Regions from separate parts of the Streptomyces sp. NPDC050085 genome, predicted to be linked through region 2. Evidence: riboswitches for the same ligand, from Rfam matches in the RefSeq annotation. Region 2 holds a riboswitch; the other holds the start of a gene.
What was found. A riboswitch is a leader RNA that binds a small molecule or an ion and turns the genes downstream of it on or off. The one in region 2 is predicted to bind ZMP and ZTP.
Positions count from the first base shown of each region.

Region 1: linked by a shared signal. The riboswitch ahead of ACIBUY_RS27120 (bifunctional 5,10-methylenetetrahydrofolate dehydrogenase/5,10-methenyltetrahydrofolate cyclohydrolase) and the one ahead of ACIBUY_RS19210 (glycine hydroxymethyltransferase) in region 2 are both predicted to bind ZMP and ZTP.

Region 1 covers NZ_JBITJZ010000007.1:381,867-389,959, forward strand. Annotated here, with positions in the region: gene ACIBUY_RS27090 (FAD-dependent oxidoreductase) at 1-1,207, opposite strand, end outside; gene ACIBUY_RS27095 (maleylpyruvate isomerase N-terminal domain-containing protein) at 1,388-2,041, shown strand; gene ACIBUY_RS27100 (MFS transporter) at 2,065-3,363, shown strand; gene ACIBUY_RS27105 (hypothetical protein) at 3,406-3,636, shown strand; gene ACIBUY_RS27110 (endonuclease/exonuclease/phosphatase family protein) at 3,633-4,490, opposite strand; gene ACIBUY_RS27115 (VanZ family protein) at 4,653-5,339, opposite strand; gene ACIBUY_RS27120 (bifunctional 5,10-methylenetetrahydrofolate dehydrogenase/5,10-methenyltetrahydrofolate cyclohydrolase) at 5,425-6,285, opposite strand; ZMP/ZTP riboswitch at 6,305-6,390, opposite strand; gene ACIBUY_RS27125 (hypothetical protein) at 6,512-6,946, shown strand; gene ACIBUY_RS27130 (ABC transporter ATP-binding protein) at 6,951-7,709, opposite strand; gene mdlC (benzoylformate decarboxylase) at 7,719-8,093, opposite strand, start outside.
Region 2 covers NZ_JBITJZ010000004.1:657,614-665,706, forward strand. Annotated here, with positions in the region: gene ACIBUY_RS19210 (glycine hydroxymethyltransferase) at 1-1,434, opposite strand, end outside; ZMP/ZTP riboswitch at 1,496-1,582, opposite strand; gene rocD (ornithine--oxo-acid transaminase) at 1,770-2,957, shown strand; gene ACIBUY_RS19220 (glutathionylspermidine synthase family protein) at 3,096-4,295, opposite strand; gene ACIBUY_RS19225 (hypothetical protein) at 4,303-4,692, opposite strand; gene ACIBUY_RS19230 (hypothetical protein) at 4,824-5,675, shown strand; gene ACIBUY_RS19235 (PLP-dependent aminotransferase family protein) at 5,857-7,365, opposite strand; gene ACIBUY_RS19240 (carboxymuconolactone decarboxylase family protein) at 7,554-8,093, shown strand, end outside.

The DNA.
Region 1 (8,093 bases), on a different contig from region 2:
CCTCGGGCGCGGGCGACGCGGGCGTGTGCAGACGGCCGCCCGCGTGGTCGTCCAGCAGGCTGGCGACGGTCTCGTTGGCGTCGCCCTTGGTGTGACCGATCAGGCCGATCGGACCGCGCCGGATCCACCCGGTGACGTACGTGGACTGCAGGTGGCCGCCGGACTCCTCGATGACCCGGCCGCCCTCGTCGGGCACGGTTCCCGAGGCGATGTCCCAGGGCAGCTTGGGCAGTTCGTCCGAGAGGTAGCCGACCGCGCGGTAGACCGCGGAGAGGTCCCAGTCGGTGAAGGCGCCGGTCCCCTTCACGTTGCCCGTCCCGTCGAGCTCGGTGCGCTCCGTGCGCAGACCGACGACCCGGCCGTCCTCGCCGAGGATCTCGGTCGGCGACTCGAAGAAGTGCAGGAAGAGCTTGTGCGGGCGCTCCCCGATGTCGCGGATCGCCCAGTTCTCCAGGGTCTTGGCGACCATGTCGGCCTGCTTGTTGCCGCGCCGCGTCGCGATCGAGCCGTCGTCGTAGTCGATGTCCTCGGGGTTGACGATGACCTCGATGTTCGGGGAGTGGTCGAGCTCCCGCAGCTCCATGGGGCTGAACTTCGCCTGCGCGGGACCCCGGCGGCCGAACACGTGGATCTCCCGGGCCCTGTTGGCCTTGAGCCCCTCGTGGACGTTCGGCGGGATCTCGGTGGGCAGCAGCTCCTCGGCGGTCTTGGCCAGGATGCGCGCGACGTCGAGCGCGACGTTGCCGACACCGAGCACGGCGACCTTCTCCGCGTCGAGCGGCCAGGTGCGCGGCACGTCGGGGTGACCGTCGTACCAGGAGACGAAGTCCGCCGCGCCGTACGAGCCGTCGAGGCCGATGCCCGGGATGTCGAGGGCCCGGTCGGCGCTCGCGCCGGTGGAGAAGACGACCGCGTCGTAGAAGCTGCGCAGATCGTCGAGGTCGATGTCGCGCGGGTAGTCGACGTTGCCGAACAGCCGGATCTGGGGCTTGTCGAGCACCTGGTGCAGGGCGGTGACGATGCCCTTGATCCGCGGGTGGTCGGGTGCGACGCCGTAGCGGATCAGGCCGAAGGGGGCGGGCATGCGCTCGAACAGGTCGATGGAGACGCCGGGATCGGCGGCCGCTGCGGACTTGAGCAGGGCATCGGCGGCGTAGATGCCGGCGGGGCCCGCTCCGACAATGGCGACCCGCAGGGGGCGAGGCATGTGCAGTTTCCCTTCGAATGACGTCGACGTGCTGAAGCGATCTTAAAGTAAGGCAAGCCTTAGTTGGCAGGCGGGTCGCATCTATGGGGTCATAAGGCTGAGTTATGGGCTGTCAAAGGTGTGCTTTAGGGCGGCATTACTCCCGCGACAAGGCCGTACGGCTGCCACTACCGTGCCGTCGTGGATCTTTTCCCGAGCTCATGGACGGCCCTGCGCACCGCGGTCGCCGACACCCCCGACGAGGACTTCGACCGGCCCTCCGGCTGCGCCGGCTGGCTCGTGCGCGACCTCGTCTGCCACCTGGTCATCGGCGCGCAGGACGTACTGATCACCCTGGTCACGCCCGCCGACGGCGCACCCACCGCGGACGCGGCCGGCTACTGGATCGACGACGAACCCGACGGCGGTGAGGGCCCGCCCGACGCACTCGTGCCGCGGCTCGCCGCCGCGTACGGCGAGCCGCGCTGGCTGAAGTTCCACTTCGACGACCTGGGTGCGGCCGCAGGCCGGGCCGCGGAGCTCGCCGACCCCGCCGCGCGCGTCAGCACCGCCGGCAAGACACTGACCGTCGCCGACTACCTGTCCGCGTACGTACTCGAATGGACACTGCACCACCTGGACCTCGTCGCCCATCGCCCCGCGGCCGGCGAACCGCCCGCCGCGTCCCTGGCGGGCGCCCGCACGCTGCTGGAGCGGATCGCCGGCGGACCGCTGCCCGCCGAGCTGAGCGACAAGAACGCCCTGCTCATCGGCACCGGCAGGCGCGCCCCGACCGAGCGGGAGCGGGCGCTGCTGACCGGCTGCGACGCGAAGCTGCCGGTCGCGCTGGGCTGAGTGACGGGGAGGGGGGCGCGGCGGTGACGGAAGTGGCGAAGGACGTGCCGGAGGTCGTTTCGGGGACCGGCCGGCCGGGCCTGTGGCGGCAGCGGGACTTCATGCTGCTGTGGAGCGGCCAGACCATCAGCGAGACGGGAACGGCGGTCACCGAGGTCGCGCTGCCGCTGCTCGCGGTCGTCGCGCTCGACGCCAGCACGCTCCAGGTCGGACTGCTGACCGCGGCCACCACGCTGGCGTTCGTGCTGATCGCGCTGCCCGCCGGCGCGATGGTGGACGGCGCCGCCAAGCGCTCGATCATGATCGCCTGCAACGTCCTGCGACTGGTCATCATCGGCTCGGTCCCGCTGGCAGCGGCATTCGGCGCCCTGACGCTTGCGCAGCTCTACGTCGTCGCGGTGACGGCGGGCGTGTGCTCGGTGTTCTTCGACGTCTCGTACCAGAGCTACGTGCCGTCCTTGGTCCGCGGCGACGACCTGATGGACGCCAACGGCAAGCTCGGCACCACCCAGGCGTTCGCCCAGCTCGGCGGGCCGAGTCTGGGCGGAGGCCTGGTCGCCCTGTTCGGGGCCGCGGGCGCGATGACCGCCGACGCGGCCTCCTACGCGGTCTCGGCCCTGTCGATGCTCGGGATCAGGGCCCGGGAGGAGCCGCCGCCCGCGCGGGCGCCGGACGAGACGATGCGGCGTCGGATCGCCGAGGGCCTCACGTTCGTCTTCGGGCACGTCATCCTGCGCAGGATCGTGGCGTGCACGGCCACCGCGAACCTGTTCGGCGGCATGTCCACGGCGCTGTCCATGGTGTTCCTCGTCCGCGTCCTTCATGTGCGTCCCGCGCTGACCGGGCTGATCATGGCGGGCGCGGCGCTCGGCGGGATCGCCGGGGGAGTGTGTGCCGGCCGGCTCGCCAGGAGGATCGGCACGGCCCGCATCATCTGGGTGTCGATGCTGGTCTTCGACGCCCCGGAGGTCGTCGCTGCGGCCGCGTGGCAGGGCTGGGGCGTGCTGCTTTTCCCGCTGGGCTGCGGCATCGCGTACTTCTCCGGGATGGTCTACAACGTCGCCCAGCTCAGCTACCGGCAGTCGGTGACGCCGCCGGAGCTGATGGGCCGGATGAACGCGGCCGTCCGCTGGGTCGTGTGGGGCACCCTGCCGCTCGGCGCCGTCCTGGGCGGGGCGCTCGGCACCCTGATCGGGGTGCGGCCCGCGCTCTGGGTGGCGTTCATCGGCTCCTGGGCGGCCGGCTGGTTCGTGTTCTTCTCGCCGCTGCGCCGCATGCGCGACGTACCGGCCCCGGACTCCTTGCCGAGCGCTCCGCCGTAGGGCCACCTAGTGTGAAGACTCCCCAGGTGAGGAGCGCTCCCCATGGCAGCAGACATAGCGGGGCCGTGCTGCTTGTACTGCAAGGACGAGGACGTACGGGTGCTGGCCATTCAGGCCGGACTGCGGGAGAAGGTCACGGTCCCGCGGTGGCTGTCGGAGCAGACGGCGCCGTTCCGTGAGCATCCGCCGCGGGCGATAGTGGACTGCGGCCGCTGCGGACGGATCTCGGCGACCACGGTCGCGGCGCGCTGGCTCACGGACGACCCGATCTAGCGGGCGGGCCGGGACACGTCCAGGTCGGCGTAGAACTGATGGTGGTCCGAGTAGTCGCTGGGATGCACATGGGCGGCGCGCGCGGTGATGCCGCGCAGGAAGACGTAGTCGAACTTGCTCTCCCAGTCGGTGGTCGGTTCGCAGGTACCGACCGCGGCGGGGCCGCAGTCGGGGTCCGCGTCGGCGGCCACCGTCCACATCTTGTCGAGCTCGGACGTGTCCGGCACGGCGTTGAAGTCGCCGAGGACGATCGCGCGTTCGTGCCGGGCGACTTCGGGCGCCAGTACGTCGACCTGCGTGGCCCGGACCGCTTCCTGGCGGCGCTGGGCGAGGTGGGTGTTGAAGACCCGGACGGGCCGGCCGTCCACCTCGGTGGTGACGGCGATGTACCCGCGGTCCTCCGACCCGCCGTCGGGATACTCCGCGGTGACGCGGTCGGTCATCGGCGCAGCGGACAGGATCGCCTGTCCGAAACCGCCCGGGTTCCAGGGCCAGCCACCGCAACGGCCGAGGCTCTGCAGGACCGACCCGTACGTGACGTGGTAGTCGAGGCCGTAGAACTTCCGCAGATAGCCCCGGATCTCCTCGACGTCCCGCACGCACGCTTCCTGCATGCCGATGACCTGCGGCGCGTACGTGGCGATGTCCGCCGCCCGGCCGAGGTTGAACCCGCTGTCCGTGCAGGGGTTGCAGAGGTTCCACGTCATGACCCGGTTCGGGACGACGGCCTGGACGGCGCCGGCCGGCAGCGGTTTGCCGATGAGGGCGCCGCCGGGCGCGCTGGGGCCGATGAGCACCACGCAGAGCACGGCCATGACACCCGCGAACAACCCTGTGCCCCGTCCGAGCACCATCGCCTCCTCAGAATGGATGCCCACAGCATCACCCGGAGTCTTCGTGATCGACAATATGGCGCGAATCAGCGGCGTCACGTGCGAACCACTGCTTCTGCCCACGGACTTCCGGAAGTTCCCGCCGAGCCGCAGGAGCGCCTCGGTGGGCGCCGGGGGAGGAGGTCAAGCAGCGGCACACGTCGCCGACGTGGGCGACGACGTGCGCCACCAGCGGCGCGACGCGAGACCGGCCAGCACGGCGCCCGCCGTGTTGACCAGGACGTCGTCCACGGACGACACCCGGTCCAGACGCAGGACGGACTGGGCGGTCTCGACCAGGATCGAGGAGCCCGCCGCGAGCGCCACGATCCGCGGCAAGGACGCCAGTGCCGACCACCGCATCGGGGCGAAGAAGCCCAGTGACGCGAAGACCAGCAGATTGCCGAGAATGCCGAGCGTCCCCATCGTGGCCAGGTCCCGCAGCGGCACCAGGCTCACCCGGAGCGGGGCCGTGCCGGGCGCCGATCCCGGCATCAGGGTCAGCCACAGGAACGGCACCGTGCCGTGGACCATGCCGACCTCGGCCAGCGACCGCCGCGTCGCGTCCGGGACACCGGCGGCGCGCCGACGCCGCGCCAGCAGCCACACCAGCAGCGCGGACAGCGGCACGGCGACCACGGTCATGAGCACGACTCCGTTGAACGTGTCGTAGCAGCCGTGCCACCGCCCCTGCACGCACTGCGGAGCGGCCATCATGAGCGGCCCCCGTACGACGAACAGGGCGCCCGCCAGGACGAGGAGCGCCGGCCCGAAGAGCGTGATCGCGTGCGTGCGGCGGGGCGGTGGCGACAGGGGTACCTCGTGGTTCATGAACCCATTGGAGACGGAGGGCTGTTGCGACGGCGTATGCCGTTTTCGATACGCCCGCGATACACGGTCCCTCGCTCCGGCGGGCTCACACCCCCAGCTGCTGCCGTGCCGCCCGTACCGTCTGCTCGAGCAGTACGGCGATCGTCATCGGGCCGACACCGCCCGGCACCGGCGTGATCAGGCTCGCCCGCTCGACGGCGGAGTCGAAGTCGACGTCGCCGACGTTGCCCGGGTTGTAGCCGGCGTCGATCACCACGGCGCCCGGCTTGATGTCGGCGCCCCGGATGAAGCGGGGCCTGCCGACCGCGGCGATCAGCACGTCGGCCGCCCGGACGTGCGCGGAGAGATCGGCGGTGCGCGAGTGGCAGTACGTCACCGTGGCGTCGCGGCCGAGCAGCAGCAGGCCCGCGGGCTTGCCGAGGATGGCGCTGCGGCCGACCACCACGGCGTGCTTGCCGGTGAGGTCCACGTCGTACGCGTCGAGCAGCCGCATGATGCCGCCGGGGGTGCAGGACACGAAGCCGGGCAGGCCGAACCCCATGGCAGCGAAGGAGTGCATGGTCACCCCGTCGACGTCCTTGTCCGGGGCGATCGCCTCGAACGCGGCCCGCTCGTCGATGCCCGGGCCCACGGGGTGCTGGAGCAGGATGCCGTGCACGTCCGGGTCCTGCGAGAGCCCGGTGATCGTGGCCACGAGCTCCTCGGTCGTCGTCGTGGCGGGCAGCGCCACGTGACGCGAGCGGATCCCGGCCTTCTCGCAGCGCCGCTGCTTCATGCGTACGTACGTCACGGACGCGGGGTCCTCACCGACCAGCACGGTCGCCAGGCACGGCGAGGTTCCGGTACGCCGCTGCAGCTCCGCGGCGTCGGCGGCGGCCGTTTCGGTGATGCGCCGGGCGAGCGCGGTGCCGTCCATGGGACGGGCGGTGGGGGACGGGTGGGTCATGGGGTACTCCCGGGGTCGAACGAGTCGCCCAGGCGCGCGGCATCCGACCGATGTCAGGCCGCTCCCCGGTGGTACTCCACCCCAGCGCCAGTCACGGCCCGCCGACCAGCTTATCCGCGGAACCGGCGTGCGAAGTGCCCGCCCATCAACTCCGCGGCCCCCCGCGGGTTCCAGCCGGATGCGAAGGTGGTCGGGAGCAGTGGGTCGACGGCGTGGAGGGGCGGGCATGGCGGACTGGGGGCTGGTCGTCGAGACGACCGTGGGGTCGGGGGACCGCAAGCACATCGAGGGCCGGGTGCTCGCCCACGTGCGGGGTGCCCGCGAGGACGCCCTCGCCGAGCTGCGGCGGCAGGCGTCCGCGTACCGGCCGACGCACCCGCTCAGTCCGAAACGGCGTCGCCTGTACCGGCACGGCGACGGGTTCCTGCTCGTGGTCGACGGCGCGTGGCAGTCCTTCACCACGCGGTTCACGCTGGCCGAGCTCGTCGAGGACTCCGCGGCGCCTGCGCCCGCGCCCGTACCGGAGCAGCAGTCGGAGCCGCAGCCGCAGCCGCAGCCGCAGCCGGAACCGGAGGACACCGTTCCGTCGGAGCCCGTCGCGCGGTACGACGACGGTGTGCCGGTGAAGCCCTCCTGGTGGGGGCGGTCCGATCTGTCGTGAGGCGTCAGGGCCGGTCCGGGGTGCGTACCGCCCGGCCGACCTCGGCCCGCAGGCGGACGAACTCCGGCAGGCCGCGCGTCGCGATCTGGTCGCGTTTCACGGGGAGTTCGACCGCCAGGTCGCGGACGACGCGGGAGTCGGGGCCGGGGGAGAGGACGACGACGCGGTCGCCGACGTAGACGCTCTCGTCGATGTCGTGCGTGACGAACACGATCGTCGTGCCGTCGGTGCGGTGCACCTCCAGGAGCAGGTCCTCCAGGTCCTCGCGGGTCTGCGCGTCCAGCGAGCCGAAGGGTTCGTCCATGAGCAGCAGCGAGGGCCGCACGACCAGGGCGCGGGCGATCGCGACCCGCTGCTGCATGCCCCCGGACAGCTGCCAGGGGTGGCTGCGCGTCGAGGTGCGCAGTCCGACGCGCTCCAGGATGCGTTCGGCCGCGGCGTGCCGCTCGGCCCGGCGCAGGCCCTGGCGGCGCAGCGGCAGCGCCACGTTGTCGCGGACCGTGAGCCACGGCAGCAGCGAGCGGCCGTAGTCCTGGAAGACGACGGCGAGCCGGTCGGGGACGCCCGTGACCACGGTGCCGTCGACGGTGACGGTGCCCGCGCGCACCGGCAGCAGTCCGGCGACGGTCCGCAGCAGGGTCGACTTTCCGCAGCCCGACGGGCCGACGACGCACAGGAGTTGACCGTCCGGGACGGTCAGGGACACGTCGTGCAGGACGCGGCGCTCGCCGTAGGACTGGCTGACGGAGTCGAGTCGGAGCATGCCGTGACGTCACCCCGCCCAGGGTTCGTAGAGCACGCCCTCGGTCCCGGTGACGCGCAGGTGCAGCAGGTGCGGGCCGTCGTCGTCGCCGAGCGACGTCACCGCGCGGTCCAGGGCCTTGCCGAGGTCCTGCGGGCGGTCCGCGAAGTCGGCCGCGCAGCCGAACGACGCGGCGAGGTGCGCGAAGTCGATGCCGCCGATGTCCGTGCCCGGCACCGACGGGATGCCGATGCGGCGACCGAGCGCACGCACCGCCCCGTAGCCGCCGTTGTCGAGGATCACGAACGTGACCGGTGCGCGGTGCCGGGCCGCCGTCCACAGGGCCTGCACCGAGTACAGCGCCGAGCCGTCGCCCAGGACGCAGACCACGCGCCGCCGGTCGGC
Region 2 (8,093 bases):
AAGGTCGGCGGCCCGCTGCGACACCTCGTCGGAGACCTTGGTCTCCAGGACGTGCTGGGCCTTGGAGGGGGCGCCCTTGCTGGTGGTGCCGGGCTCGGCCGCCGTGAGGACACGGTCGATGAGTGCGGCGATCTCGTCCATCTCGGCCGCGCCCAGGCCGCGGGTGGTGAGCGCGGGAGTGCCGATGCGGATGCCGGAGGTGTACCAGGCGCCGTTCGGATCGGCGGGGATCGCGTTGCGGTTGGTGACGATGCCGGAATCAAGGAGCGCGGACTCGGCCTGACGGCCGGTCAGACCGTAGGAGGTGGCGACATCGATCAGATTGAGGTGGTTGTCCGTACCACCGGTGACCAGGGTGGCGCCGCGTCGGGTGAGCCCTTCGGCGAGGGCGCGGGCATTGTCGACGACGGCCTGGGCGTAGTCGCGGAAGTCGGGGCGGCGGGCCTCCGCGAGGGCCACGGCCTTGGCTGCCATGACGTGCGGCAGCGGGCCGCCCAGCACCATCGGACAGCCGCGGTCGACCTGGTCGGCGAGCGAGTCGTCGCACAGGACCATGCCGCCGCGCGGGCCGCGCAGCGACTTGTGGGTGGTCGTGGTGACGATCTGGGCGTGCGGCACCGGGTCGAAGTCGCCGGTGAGGACCTTGCCGGCGACGAGGCCGGCGAAGTGCGCCATGTCGACCATCAGCGTCGCCCCGACCTCGTCGGCGATCTCCCGCATGATGCGGAAGTTCACCAGGCGCGGGTACGCGGAGTATCCGGCGACGATGATCAGCGGCTTGAACTCGCGGGCCGTCGCGCGCAGCGCTTCATAGTCCAGGAGTCCGGTGGCCGGGTCGGTGCCATAGCTGCGCTGGTCGAACATCTTGCCGGAGATGTTGGGCCGGAACCCGTGGGTGAGGTGGCCGCCGGCGTCCAGGGACATGCCGAGCATGCGCTGGTTGCCGAAGGCCTGGCGCAGTTCGGCCCAGTCGGCGTCGCCGAGGTCGTTCACGTTGCGCACGCCGGCCCGCTGCAGGGCGGGGGCCTCGACGCGGTCGGCGAGGACGGCCCAGAAGGCGACGAGGTTGGCGTCGATGCCGGAGTGCGGCTGGACGTACGCGTGCTGGGCCCCGAAGAGTTCGCGCGCGTGCTCGGCGGCCAGGGACTCGACGGTGTCGACGTTGCGGCAGCCCGCGTAGAAGCGACGGCCGACGGTGCCTTCGGCGTACTTGTCGCTGAACCAGTTGCCCATCGCCAGCAGGGTGGCCGGAGAGGCGTAGTTCTCGCTGGCGATCAGCTTGAGCATCTCGCGCTGGTCGGCGATCTCCTGGCCGATGGCGTCGGCGACCCGGGGTTCCACACTCCGGATCACGTCGAGGGCGCTGCGGAAGGCGACGGACTCAGTGGACAGACCGGTGGACGCAGAGGAGGAAGAATGAGTGGGCTCTGGCATGAAGGACCTCCGGGACGGGTTCTCCCCTGCCCGCGTGATGTCGGGCTCGAGGGGCAGTGCACGGTTCGGCCCAGGCGCACGGCACACAGTTCACGGGCCGCTCCCCGATGGTCGGTCCCATCCCAGCGCGCCAGTCACGGCCCTGGCATCACACTACCGGGCGCGCCGGTGCGCGAGGTTTCCACGTCCAGGATGCGAGCGACGATAGGAAAGGGCCACAAACCCGTCTCGCGCCGTAAGAGCCGCAAGGCCCTCAGAGCCGTAAGAACGGAGATCCCGTGACTTCTGTGACTCCTCCCCCCACCGCCGGGGACCCTGGTGCCGCTACGGAGAGGTTGATTGCCGCCTCCGACGAGCACAGCGCGCACAACTACCACCCACTGCCCGTCGTCGTCGCCACGGCGGAGGGCGCATGGATGACGGACGTCGAGGGACGCCGCTATCTGGACATGCTCGCCGGATACTCCGCGCTCAACTTCGGGCACGGGAACCGGCGGCTGATCGAGGCGGCCAAGGCCCAGTTGGAGCGGGTCACGCTGACCTCCCGGGCGTTCCATCACGACAGGTTCGCCGAATTCTGCACTCAGCTCGCCGAGTTGTGCGGCATGGAGATGGTGCTGCCGATGAACACGGGCGCGGAGGCGGTCGAGACCGCTGTGAAGACCGCCCGGAAGTGGGGGTACCGCGTCAAGGGGGTGCCCGACGGCCGGGCCCGGATCGTGGTCGCGAGCGACAACTTCCACGGCCGTACGACGACGATCGTCAGCTTCTCCACGGATCCGGAGGCCCGGGCGGACTTCGGGCCCTACACGCCGGGGTTCGACATCGTCCCGTACGGGGACCTGGCGGCGCTGCGGGATGCGGTCACGGAGGACACGGTCGCGGTCCTGCTGGAGCCGATCCAGGGCGAGGCGGGGGTGCTCGTGCCGCCTGCCGGATACCTCGCTGGGGTCAGGCAGTTGACGCGCGAGCGCAGCGTGCTGTTCATCGCGGACGAGATCCAGTCGGGGCTCGGGCGGACGGGGCGGACGTTCGCCTGCGAGCACGAGGGTGTGGTGCCCGACATGTATGTGCTGGGCAAGGCGCTCGGCGGCGGTGTCGTGCCCGTGTCGGCGGTGGTGTCGAGCACGGCGGTGCTGGGGGTGTTCCGGCCGGGCGAGCACGGATCGACGTTCGGCGGCAATCCGCTCGCGTGTGCTGTCGCCCTCGAGGTGATTGCGATGCTGCGCGGCGGGGAGTTCCAGCAGCGGGCCGCGGAGCTGGGCGAGCATCTGCACACCGAACTGGGGCTGTTGACCGGCACGGGCAAGGTGAGCGAGGTCCGGGGCCGTGGCCTGTGGGCCGGAGTCGACATCGATCCGGCGTACGGGACGGGCCGCGAGATCTCGGAGAAGTTGATGGACCGCGGGGTGCTCGTGAAGGACACCCATGGCTCCACGATCCGGATCGCTCCGCCGCTGGTGATCAGTAAGGAGGATCTCGACTGGGGGCTCGACCAGCTCCGTGCGGTACTCGGCGTATGAACGGCGGCGCCCGGAGACTCCGGACAGTTCTGGAGTCGCCGAGAGTTCCTTGACACCTGAAGAGTGATGACGCCCAGCGGGGCGAGGCGCGTGGTCGGGTCCGGGGTCGGCGGCCCGGGCTCGACCACCGGTCGGCCTCTAGAGGATGACGTGGGGCAGAAAGCGGGCGTACTCGTCCGTGACCGGGCCGGAGGACTCGCGGATGCCGAGACCCGCCGCTTCGTTCTCCACGACCCAGGCGCCGAGCACCACGCGATTGCCGTCGAAGTCGGGCAGTGGACTCAACTCCTGGTAGCAGTAAGCCTCTTCAAGAGAGCCGGCTACGGCCTGTGGGCTGTCCGGCGGGTGAAGGGTGACGCCCGCGCCTTCGCGGCCGAGGAGGGGCTTGGCGACGTACCCGGTGGTGTGGGCCAGTTCGCGGGGGCCGTCCAGATAGGCGGGAAGGAGGTTCGGATGGCCCGGGAAGAGTTCCCAGAGCACCGCCAGCAGGGCCTTGTTGGACAGGAGCATCTTCCAGGCGGGCTCGATCCACAGGGTGGTGCCGGTGCCGCCGCCGTTGTCGAGGGTGTCCAGGACCTGCGGAGCGAAGCGGTCAGTGGTCAGCCACTCCCAGGGATAGAGCTTGAAACAGCTGCGGATGAAGCGGAGCTTCTTGTCGACGAAGCGCCGCGACAGCGGGTCCCAGCCGATGTCCTCCATGGAGATGGCCGCTGTGTCCAGTCCCGCCTGCTCGGCCGTTTCACGCAGGTAGGCCACGGTCATCAGGTCCTCGCCGAGTTCGTCGGCGGCGGAGTGCGCGAAGTGCAGCGGGCTGCCGGGCGGGAGGAGTGGGGCCTGCTTCTTCCAGGCTTCGATCAGCCGCTCGTGGAGGGAGTTCCACTGGTCGGCTCCGGGGAAGCGCTCCTCCATCCAGAACCATTGGGGACTGGCGGCCTCGACGAGGGAGGTGGGGGTGTCGGCGTTGTACTCCAGGAGCTTTGCCGGGGCTCCGGTGCGGCCGTCGTAGTGCAGGTCGAACCGGCCGTACAGGGAGGGGAGTTCATCGCGCCGGTGCCAGGACTCGGACACCAGTGAGGCGAGGCGCGGCTCGGTGATGCCCAGGTCGGCGAGGCGGTCCTGGGTGACCAGATGCTCGGCCGCCGCCAGGCACATCCCGTGCAGTTCCTCGACGACCTCCTCCAGCGCCTCCACCTCGGGAAGGGAGAACTCGTAATAGGCGCTCTCGTCCCAGTAGGGGCGAAGGGAGTCGTCCGGGTAGCGGGTGAGCGGGTAGATCAACCCCTGTTCCTCGACGGTCTGCTGCCAGCCGTCGCGGGGCTGGATGGTGTGGCGCCGCATCGCTGGTTCAGCCACCTCCTGAGCCGGAGCCCGAGCAGCCGAAGCCACCCCGGTCGACTGCCTCGCTGCGACTGAAGGTGCCGGAGTCGGCATGGCTCCCGCTGACGTCGGCGTCGTAGTACCAGGCTCCGTCGACCCGACCGCTGCGGCCGGTGCCGCTCGCACTGCTGCCGGTGCCCGTGCCGGCCTTGCGGCCCTTGCCGCCCGTGGTGGGTCCCGACCCGCTCTTGCAGTACTGGTCGCCGACGATCTTGTACCCGGTGACCGCGTCGTAGCTGTCCCGGTCCACGCAGCGCCGATCCGGATCCGAGCCGCAGGAGGTCAGGGCCGTGGCGAGGACGCCCATGCCGCCGAGCACCACGGTGCTGGACCGAAGCCGCCTTCGTTTCTCCGCCATCGGTGCAACTCCCCCGTCTCTGCCTCGTGCATGTCGGCGGTCAGCGTAGAAGACCACGGGCCCCTCGCGCCCACCCCCTCCCGCTATAGGTCCGACTCCCCTTCCTCTACAGTCACTTTGTGCCCCTTGGAATGATTTGCGCGCTGGGATCCGCGGTCTGCTTCGGTACGGCCTCGGTGCTCCAGGCGATGGCGGCCCGGGCCGCGGAGCCCGGGACCGGGTCCGGAGTGGATGCGGCGCTGCTGATGCGGGCGTTGCGGCAGTGGCGTTATGTCGCGGGGCTCGGGCTCGACGGCCTGGGGTTCGTGCTGCAGGTCGTGGCTCTGCGGTCCCTTCCGATCTACGCCGTCGGGGCGGCGCTCGCTGCGAGCCTGGCCGTCACCGCGGTGGTCGCCGCGCGGCTGCTGCACGTGCGGTTGAGCGGTGCGGAGTGGGGCGCGGTGGGTGCCGTGTGCGCGGGGCTCGCGATGTTGGGGCTGGCTTCCGGGGCCGAGGGCGAGCGGGCCGGTTCGGACACGCTGCGGTTCGTGATGCTCGGGGTTGCACTCGCGGTGCTGGCGATCGGGGCCGCGGCGGGGCGGTTGCCGGGGCGGGGGCGGGCGTTGGCGTTGGGGCTCGGAGCGGGGTTCGGGTTCGGGGTCGTCGAGGTGAGCGTGCGGCTCATCGACGATGTGTCGCCGAGGGCGTTGCTGACGAATCCGGCGACGTATGCGCTCCTTGTGGGCGGGGGCGCGGCGTTCCTGTTGCTGACGTCGGCGTTGCAGCGCGGGTCTGTGACGGTGGCCACGGCGGGGATGGTCGTCGGGGAGACGGTGGGTCCCGCGCTGGTGGGCGTGGTGTGGCTCGGGGACCGAACGCGGTCGGGGCTCGAGTGGCTGGCGGTGTTGGGGTTCGCGGTGGCGGTGGCGGGGGCGTTGGCCCTGGCTCGGTTCGGGGAAGCGCCGACGGTGGAGGAAGGGAAGCCGACCCGGGCGGCGGAGTAGGGCACGGGGTGGACCTGTCGGGCGCCGTCACACTCCCCTGCCCCAACGCACCAACGCACCAACGCACCAACGCACCAACGCACCAACGCACCAACGCACCAGTGTCCTAGTTCCCTAGTGCCCCGCCCCAATCCCCCGACGCACCAGCGCCCCGCCCCAACGCGCCAATGCCCCAACGGCCCTAGGGCAGCACCCTGCACAGTGCGTCCAGGGTGCTGGACCAGGCATGGTCGGGTGGGGTCCCGTAGCCGACCACCAGAGCGTCGCGTGCGGTGGCGTCGGCGGCGGCGTCCTCGTGGCGGAAGCTGGAGAGGCCGGCTACGCCGAGGCGTTGCCAGGCGGCGGCGCGGACGACGGACTGCTCGGTGCCGGGCGGGAGTTGGAGGACCGCGTGCAGGCCGGCGGCGATGCCGGTGGCGTGGACGGAGGGGGCGTGTTCGGCCAGGGCTGCGACGAGTTGGTCGCGGCGGCGTCGATAGCGCAGGCGGGCGCTGCGCAGATGGCGGTCGTAGGCGCCCGAGTTCAGGAACTCGGCGAGGGTCAGCTGGTCGAGGACGCCGCAGGACCAGTCGATGGTGCCCTTGACCTCGATGACCTCTCGGGTGAGCGCTGCGGGCAGGACCATCCAGCCCAGACGCAGGCCGGGGGCGAGTGACTTGCTCGCTGTGCCCAGGTACGCGACGCGGTCGGGGTCGAGTCCCTGGAGGGCGCCCACGGGTTGGCGGTCGTAGCGGAATTCACCGTCGTAGTCGTCCTCGATGATCAGTCCGCCCGTACGTCGTGCCCAGTCGACGGTGGTGGCCCGGCGGTCCGGGTGCAGTGGGACGCCCAGGGGGAACTGATGGGCCGGCGTGAGCAGGACCGCACCGACGTGACTCGGGCCGGTAGGACTCGGACCGATGGGACTCGAACCGGCAGGACTCGGACCGTGGGCCCTGCGAGAGGTGCCTCGCTTTGATGTCCAGGCATCCAACTCACTTGTGTCCGTTCCGAGTTGGTCGACCGGGAGGGGGTGGGTGCGTAGCCCGGAGTGGGTCAGGACGTCCCAGTGGGCGTCAAGGCCGTAGGTCTCCACGGCGATGTCGCGGTCACCCCGGCGGCGCAGCACCTCGCCGAGCAGTTTCAGTGCGTGCACGAAGCCGGCGCAGATGACGATGTGGTCGGGGTGGGCGTGGACCCCGCGGGCGCGGGAGAGGTAGGCGGCGAGGGCGGTGCGAAGTTCGGGACGACCGCGGGGGTCGCCGTAGCCGAGGGCTTCGTTCGGAGCGTTGGTCAGGGCTCGACGGGAGGCCTTGAGCCACTCGGCGCGGGGGAAGGAGGCGAGGTCCGGCGTGCCGGGGTGGAGGTCGTGGAGCAGATGGCCCGCGGCGCGGCGGCCCGGGGCGGGGGCCGGGCGGGGGGCCTCGACGGGGCGTTCGGCGACTCGGGTGCCGGAGCCCTGGCGGGCGGTGAGCCAGCCTTCGGCGACGAGGTCGGCGTAGGCGTCGGCGACGGTGTTGCGGGCGATGCCCAGGTCGGCCGCGAGGGTGCGGGAGGAGGGCAGTCGGGTGCCGGGGGCGAGCCGTCCGCCGCGTACCGCTTCGCGCAGCGCGTCGGTCAGGCCCCGGCGCAGGCCGGAGCCCGTGGGCTCGATGTGGAGGTCGATGCCGAGTGCCTGACCGGAGGGCGAAGTGGCCCAGGATTCTGCCATGGAAATGGACCATACCCCTGGGCTAATTGGTTCGTAGGGTCGAAGCATGACGACGCACGAAAGCGCATCGCATAGAGGCACGCAGGCACACAGGCACACAGGCACACAGGCACACAGGCACAGCCGATCAGCGCACCGGCACCGCAGTCCCGGGTACGACAGCCCGGCGTACGACAGGCGAGGACACCATGAGTGAGACCAGCAGCCACGAAGGCACCGCCCCCGCACGCACCACCGGCACGGGCACCACCGGCACGGACACCACCGGTACGGGAACCACCTCCGGCCCCGCCGAGTACGTGCACGAGCACACGCCGCGGCTCGCCTGGGCGAAGCACGCGCCCGAGGTGTACAAGGCGATGGTCAGGCTCGACGCGGCGGCGCGTCAGGGGCTCGACCCGGTGACGTACGAGCTGGTGAAGATCCGGGCGTCGCAGATCAACCACTGCGCGTTCTGCGTGGACATGCACAGCAAGGACGCGCTGGCCGCGGGCGAGAGCGTGGAGCGGATCATCCAGCTCAGCGCCTGGGAGGAGTCCAAGCACTTCTACACCGAGAAGGAGGTCGCGGCGCTCGCGCTGACGGAGGCGATCACGGTTCTCACGGAGGGGTTCGTGCCGGACGACGTCTACGCGGAGGCGGCGCGGCTCTATGACGAGCGGGAGCTGAGCCAGTTGATCGCGGCGATCACGACGATCAATGCGTGGAACCGGTTCGGGGTCACCACG